DNA from 3 places in the Paenarthrobacter sp. 22069 genome. Region 2 is predicted to be linked to each of the others. Evidence: riboswitches for the same ligand, from Rfam matches in the RefSeq annotation. Region 2 holds a riboswitch; each other region holds the start of a gene.
The links. A riboswitch is a leader RNA that binds a small molecule or an ion and turns the genes downstream of it on or off. The one in region 2 is predicted to bind S-adenosylmethionine.
Positions count from the first base shown of each region.

Region 1: it holds a riboswitch for S-adenosylmethionine, as region 2 does, so the genes downstream of both, metX (homoserine O-acetyltransferase MetX) here and ACTJK0_RS15160 (cobalamin-independent methionine synthase II family protein) in region 2, are expected to answer to the same signal.
Region 3: it holds a riboswitch for S-adenosylmethionine, as region 2 does, so the genes downstream of both, ACTJK0_RS05675 (DUF1737 domain-containing protein) here and ACTJK0_RS15160 (cobalamin-independent methionine synthase II family protein) in region 2, are expected to answer to the same signal.

Region 1 covers NZ_JBQEQF010000012.1:47,417-49,671, forward strand. Annotated here, with positions in the region: gene ACTJK0_RS11360 (bifunctional o-acetylhomoserine/o-acetylserine sulfhydrylase) at 1-807, shown strand, start outside; SAM riboswitch class IV at 961-1,076, shown strand; gene metX (homoserine O-acetyltransferase MetX) at 1,089-2,204, shown strand.
Region 2 covers NZ_JBQEQF010000018.1:7,886-10,140, reverse strand. Annotated here, with positions in the region: gene ACTJK0_RS15165 (adenylosuccinate synthase) at 1-650, opposite strand, end outside; SAM riboswitch class I at 1,072-1,177, shown strand; gene ACTJK0_RS15160 (cobalamin-independent methionine synthase II family protein) at 1,188-2,255, shown strand, end outside.
Region 3 covers NZ_JBQEQF010000005.1:128,946-131,200, forward strand. Annotated here, with positions in the region: gene ACTJK0_RS05665 (TetR/AcrR family transcriptional regulator C-terminal domain-containing protein) at 1-163, opposite strand, end outside; gene ACTJK0_RS05670 (hypothetical protein) at 391-645, shown strand; SAM riboswitch class IV at 1,133-1,248, shown strand; gene ACTJK0_RS05675 (DUF1737 domain-containing protein) at 1,262-1,537, shown strand; gene ACTJK0_RS05680 (rhodanese-like domain-containing protein) at 1,534-1,944, shown strand; gene ACTJK0_RS05685 (O-succinylhomoserine sulfhydrylase) at 1,945-2,255, shown strand, end outside.

The sequences.
Region 1 (2,255 bases), on a different contig from region 2:
TCCCGGGTGGCCCACGAGGCAGGCGTCCCCCTGATCGTGGACAACACCCTCTCCACCCCGTACCTCATCCGCCCCCTTGAATGGGGAGCGGACATCGTGATCCACTCTGCCACCAAGTACCTGGGCGGCCACGGCTCGGCCATCGCCGGCGTCATCGTCGACTCCGGAAACTTCGATTTCAGCAAGGATCCGGACCGGTTCCCCGGCTTCAACACCCCCGACCCCACCTACAACGGACTCGTCTACGCACGCGACCTCGGAGCGGACGGCGCCCTGGGCGCCAACCTGTCCTACATCCTCAAGGCCCGTGTCCAGCTGCTGCGGGACCTCGGCTCGGCGGTATCACCGTTCAACGCGTTCCTCATTTCGCAGGGCCTTGAGACGTTGAGCCTGCGGGTGGAACGGCATGTTGCCAACGCCACCGAAGTGGCGCGCTGGCTGGAGGCAAGGGACGACGTCGAATCGGTCGCCTACGCGGGGCTGCCGTCCAGCCGTTGGTACGAGCGTGGCCGCAAGTACGGGCCCAAAGGGACTGGCGCCGTTGTTTCCTTCAACCTGGCCGGCGGGGCGGAGGCGGGCAAGCGCTTCGTCGATGCCCTCGAGCTGCACTCCCATGTGGCGAATATCGGCGACGTCCGCTCCTTGGTCATCCACCCGGCGTCGACCACCCACAGCCAGCTTTCCCCGGAACAGCAGGTAGTGGCCGGGGTGAACCCGGGGCTGGTACGGCTGTCCGTCGGCCTGGAGCACATCGATGACATCCTGGCCGACCTCGAAGCGGGCTTCCGCGCCGCCAAGGAGGCCTAGCAGGCAGCCGGGCGTAAGGCGCGCCGGGTACCCCGGGCGTCGGTAGCGCATGCAACCGACGCCTGATCGGGTCCAGCGCCGGCGGCAAGCCGGGAAGTCACAACCGGTCATACTCTTGGCCTGGAGCGGGGGGTGTTTCGTACACTCGTACCAGGTCATGAGTGCCAGTGACAGCCCCGGCTTGCTGGCCGGCAACCCTCCTTCCGCGGTGGGGTGCCCCGGGTGAGGACCTGGCCTGCCGGTCAGACGACGGTGGGCAAACGCGTAGAAGAGGTCTTGCCATGACGGTTACCGTCGCCCGTACCACCGCCCCCGAACACGGAATCGTCCGTTACGCCTCCATTGGCGGACTGGAGCTTGAAGCCGGGGGATACCTTCCCGACGTCACGCTGGCCTACGAAACCTGGGGCACCCTGAACGCGGACGGCAGCAACGCCATCCTGATCGAGCACGCCCTCACCGGCAGCACCCACGTGACCCGCGGGGACACCGACGAAGAGGGCTGGTGGGAACAACTGGCCGGGCCGGGCGCCCCCGTGGACACCGACCGGTTCTTCGTGGTCTCGGTCAACATCGTGGGCGGCTGCTACGGGTCCACCGGCCCCTCCTCGCCGGCCCCGGATGGAGTCCCCTGGGGTTCCCGCTTTCCGCTCGTCACGCTCCGGGACAGCACCGTCGCGGAGGCCAGGCTGGCGGACCAGCTGGGCATCCGGAGCTGGTTCGCGGTCCTGGGCGGATCCATGGGCGGCGCCCGCGCCCTGGAATGGGCCGTCACCTACCCGGAGAGGGTACAGCGCTGCGCCGTCATCTCCGTCGGCGCCGCCAGCACGGCCGAACAGATCGCCTTTGCCCAGGCCCAGACCTTGGCCATCAGGCAGGATCCACACTTTAACGGCGGCGACTACTACGGCGGCCCCTGCCCTGAGGAAGGGCTGGCGCTCGCCCGGCGCATTGCCCACATCACCTACCGGTCCGCAGCCGAACTCGAAGGCCGCTTCGGCAGGGCGCACCAGGCGCCGGAGTCGCCCCTGCAGGGGGGCGTGCTCGCCGCCCGAGGCCGCTACCAGGTGGAAAGCTACCTGGACCACCAGGGCAACAAGCTCGTGAAGCGCTTCGACGCCAACAGCTACATTGCCCTGACCGAGGCGCTGATGAGCCACGATATCTGCCGCGGCAGGGGAACCCTGGCCGAGACCCTCGCCAGGTCCACCGCCCGTTTCTTCGTGGCGGCCGTTGACTCCGACCGGCTGTATTTTCCATCGCAGTCCCGGGAACTCGCCCAGGCGCTGCCAGGGGACGTGGATGTCCACGTCATCCAGGCGCCCATCGGGCACGACGGCTTCCTGACTGAAATCGGCCAGCTGGGCGACCAGTTGCGGAGCAGCTTCCTGGTCTAGAAGGCAGCGCGCAACGCCCACGCCTGCGGGCACCAGCTAAAGGCGGATGTG
Region 2 (2,255 bases):
ACCACCTTTCCTTCGTCCAGGGCGGTGTTCAGGACCAGGGTGCTGTCGATGACCAGGGGGCGGAGTCGTTCGGCGAAGGACAGGAAGTACTCCACGATCTCGTCCACCACCACGCTGCGCCGGTTGTAGACCTTGACCAGAAGTTCGTTCTTCTGGCGCAGTGAGCCTTCCACCTTCTGGCGCAGGATGGACTCGTCGAAGACGTCCTGGACCCGGATGCCCAGGCGGGCCACCTTGTCCATATAGGCGGGGCCGATGCCGCGGCCGGTGGTGCCGATGGCGCGGCTGCCCAGGAAGCGTTCAGTCACCTTGTCCAGGACCTGGTGGTACGGGGCCACCAGGTGGGCGTTCGCGGATACCCGCAGTTTTGAGGTGTCCGCGCCGCGGGCCTGGAGACCGTCGATTTCCTGGAAAAGGGCCTCGAGGTTCACCACACAGCCGTTGCCGATAATGGGGACGGCATTGGGGCTGAGGATGCCTGCCGGCAGCAGCTTGAGTTCGTACTTTTCACCGCCTACGACGACGGTGTGCCCGGCGTTGTTGCCGCCGTTGGGCTTGACGACGTAGTCAACACGGCCGCCCAGCAGGTCGGTGGCCTTGCCTTTTCCTTCGTCGCCCCACTGGGCTCCTACGATCACAATTGCTGGCATGGGATCCTCCCCCATTCGTTCGGGCTGCCCGTGTCCGGCCACCAGGTGGCGGGCCCGTGCAGCGCCGTTCATGAGAATGCCCCGAACAGACCGGCCTTCGCCAGGCCGCGTTGCGGCGCAGCGACGCAAGAGTTCGGGGGCTCTTACCACCCAAGTTTAGCGGATCGGGCACTTTGTCCAGCGTGTGGCCCGCCGCCGTCCCATGGATATCCGGACCGCGGCGGCGTCGGGCCGCCTACTCGTCCTCGGCCTCCCCTGCAGGCCGCGGGGTTCATCCAGGTAGTGGTCCGACATGCCACGCATCTCGAAAAGCAGGACAGCGATTCAGGGAGGGAGCGGCTGCCGGCTGTGGGGCACGGAACCAGGCGACACATTCCGGACGGATTTGCCCGGACCGCGCCCGCTCGATTTAAGTGGGAGTGAACCATCCGGAGCGGCTGAGAGACCTGGCTCAGTGACGCCGCAGCAACCACGGCCCGGCATCAACAGATGCTTGCCGAAGGTGCTACTGCCAGGACCGATGGAAAGGAATCCAGCATGTCCCTGAACACTGACCACATCCGCGTAACCCACGCCGGCTCGTTGCCCCGCACGCCGGAGCTCATCGCGGCCAACGCCGCCAAGGAATCGGAGGGAATTACCCCCGGCTTCCTTGAACTCCTCGAAGGCTCCGTGGTGGACGTGGTGCAGCGCCAGAAGGACCTGGGCATCGACATCCCCAATGACGGCGAGTACGGGCACACCATGTCCAGTTCCGTGGACTACGGGGCGTGGTGGAACTACTCCTTTGCACGGCTGGGCGGCCTGCAGCCCACGGACGTGGACCGCTGGGCCGAGGCCGGCGTACGCCGCTCGTCACCCGGCAACGTTGTCCTGACCTCGTTCCCCGACCGCCGGGACCGGCAGGCGTTCAACGAGGCCTACAACGATCCCTCCTCAGGCATCCTCACCCACCGAAAGAGCGTGGCCCAGCCCAAGATCACCGGGCCCCTGAGCTACACCGGCCAGGACCTGGTGGCATCCGACGTCCGGAACCTGAAGACCGGGCTGGCCGCGGCTGGGCTCTCGGACGGCTTCGTCGCCTCCCTCTCCCCCGGATCCTGCGCGCGGCTGGCCAATGAGTACTACAAGACGGACGAGGAACTCCTCTACGCCTGCGCCGATGCCATGCGGGAGGAATACAAAGCCATCATCGACGCCGGCCTCACGGTCCAGCTCGACGATCCGTCCCTGGCCGAGAGCTGGGACCAGATCAACCCGGAGCCGTCCCTGGAGGACTACCTGAAGTTCATCCAGCTGCGGGTGGAGGCCACCAACTGGGCATTGCGCGACCTCCCCCAGGACCAGATCCGGCTGCACGTCTGTTGGGGTTCCTGGCACGGCCCCCACACCACGGACATCCCCCTCGCCGACATCATCGGGTCGGTGCTGCAGGTCAACGCGGGCGCATACTCCTTCGAAGCAGCCAACGTCCGCCACGAACACGAATGGCGGGTGTGGGAGGACACCAAGCTCCCCGAGGGCAAGGTGATCATCCCCGGCGTCGTTTCGCACGCCACCAACGTGGTGGAACATCCCGACCTGGTGGCAGACCGCATTGTCCGC
Region 3 (2,255 bases), on a different contig from region 2:
GGTAAAGACTCATCGGGTCCCGGCCAAGCTCCTGTCCCAGCCGGCGCATGGTCAGTGCATCGAGCCCTTCGGCGTCCACGACTTCCAAGGCTTTCGCCAGCACCACGTCCCGGCTCAGCCTGGCCTTGCGGCTGGCTGTTGTGACGGTTTTTGGGGAAGCCATGTTGTCCATCCTGAATGCCGGGCGGGTCACGGAAGCGATTACTCCAGTCGCTTGCCGTATCTGTAGTCTACAGGTAAAGTCTACAGCGTAGACATACGGTGAGAGCGTCCCTGGTTCCGTTCTTGTGGACGGCATGGTGTTTATGAACCGCTGTCCTTGTGCAGGACACGGGATACCGCTGCTGTAGCCGAACGGTGGCACCGAGCACTGAGCGAAGGGAAGCCGCAATGGCACATTCGCAGTTCGACATCTTCCTGCAGGAAGCTACCCACTTTGACCAGGTCTCAGGATCCAACCTGGACCGTGACCGCCTCTATGGGCTTTACACGAGCTGGTGCTTCATCAACCAGCAGGCACCCGGCCCCGAATCGAATTTCTGGGCAGCCATGAAGCACAAGGTTTCACTCCGCCACAACGGGCTTCGGATGAAGGGCCCTGCCGCGGCCGACTACATCCTGAGCAGCTACCCGCGGCTGTCTTGAAACTCCGGCCCTCTCCGTAAGGGCTCCGGCCGGCCCTCGGAACATGATTTAATGCTGTGGCACTTGCGTGCCACAGCATTTTTCGTCCTGAACGCCTAGCCCGTCGCTGAAGCCGGCAGCGGTGTCCTCGCCCCATTCGAGCGCCGCCCCGAGCCATGGTTTTCCCGGTCAGGGGCGCCCGCAGCTGCCGGGCGGCATCGGCTTGCGCCGCACCTGCATCGGCTGCAGCTGCCAGGCCCACCAGGGCCAGAAGGCTGATGAGGAGCCCGGCCACCACGGAGACGAGGGAACGTGGACGGCTGCGGCGGACCGCGGGGTGCGACGTGTTTCCCCGGATGCTGACAAGAACCCCCCCCCCCGGCACTCATTGCTCTGGCGTCGGGGGTGCCCCACCCTAGGAACCTTATCGCCTTGGGCGCCTGCTGAATTACGGAACATGACGACGGCGGCGATGCGGGTTTTCGCGGCAGGTGTTACGTTTTTGGGGAGTAATGAGTACCGGTGTGAAGCCCTGACTGGCCGGTCGGCAACCCTCCCTTTCGCGGCGGGGTGCCTCAGGTGAATACTCGGCATATCGACCGATTCGAGCTGCAAGCGTGAAAGAAGGAGTTCCGTCATGTCTGACGCACCTGCCCCCGAGGAAAGACTGTCCTACCGCCTTATCAGCGGCGCGGACAACCGTGAATTCTGTGAGCGGATCTCCAACGCCCTTGCCGAAGGCTACGTGCTGCACGGCAGCCCGGCTGCAACCTTCAACGGCACCAGCGTGATCGTGGCGCAGGCGATCGTCCTTCCGTCAGCGATCGCTTCCGCAGATGCCGCCGTGGCCACCGCCGTGGACCAGCTCGACGCCGCTGGAGACCTCGAATTCGACGGCGAGGGGCACGCATGAGCTACGCAGGAGACCTGACCCCGGAGGAAGCCTGGGCCAAGCTGGAGCAGGGCGCCATCCTGGTGGACGTCCGCACGGAGGGCGAATGGGCCCACATCGGCATCCCGGACACAAAGGCCACGGACAACGATCCGCTGTTCATCCAATGGACCTTCCCCGGCGGCATCCCCAACCCGCGCTTCGTCCAGGACCTCAAGGAGCAGGCGCCGGAAGACCCGAGCGCGGAACTGGTGTTCCTGTGCCGCTCCGGCCAGCGCTCCATTGCCGCGGCCACCGCCGCCACCCAGGCCGGCTTCACGTCCTACAGCGTGCTGGAAGGCTTCGAAGGCGAGCCGGACCATTACGGCGAACGTACCGTCAATGGCTGGAAGAACCGCGGCCTGCCCACCAACCTCGGAAAGAACTAAGTGAGCTTCAACCAAGACGCCCCCGGCTGGAACCCCGACACACAGGCCGTCCGCGGCGGCCTTGACCGAACCAACTTCCAGGAAACGTCCGAGGCCATCTTCCTGAATTCCGGCTTCGTCTACGAGTCCGCCGCGGCAGCCGAACGCGCATTCACCGGCGAGGATGAGCGCTTTGTCTACTCCCGCTACGGCAACCCGTCGGTGGCCACATTCCAGGAACGGCTCAGGCTGCTGGAAGGCACTGAGGCATGCTTCGCGACGGCGTCGGGAATGTCCGCGGTGTTCACTGCCCTTGGTGCCCTGCTGGCTGC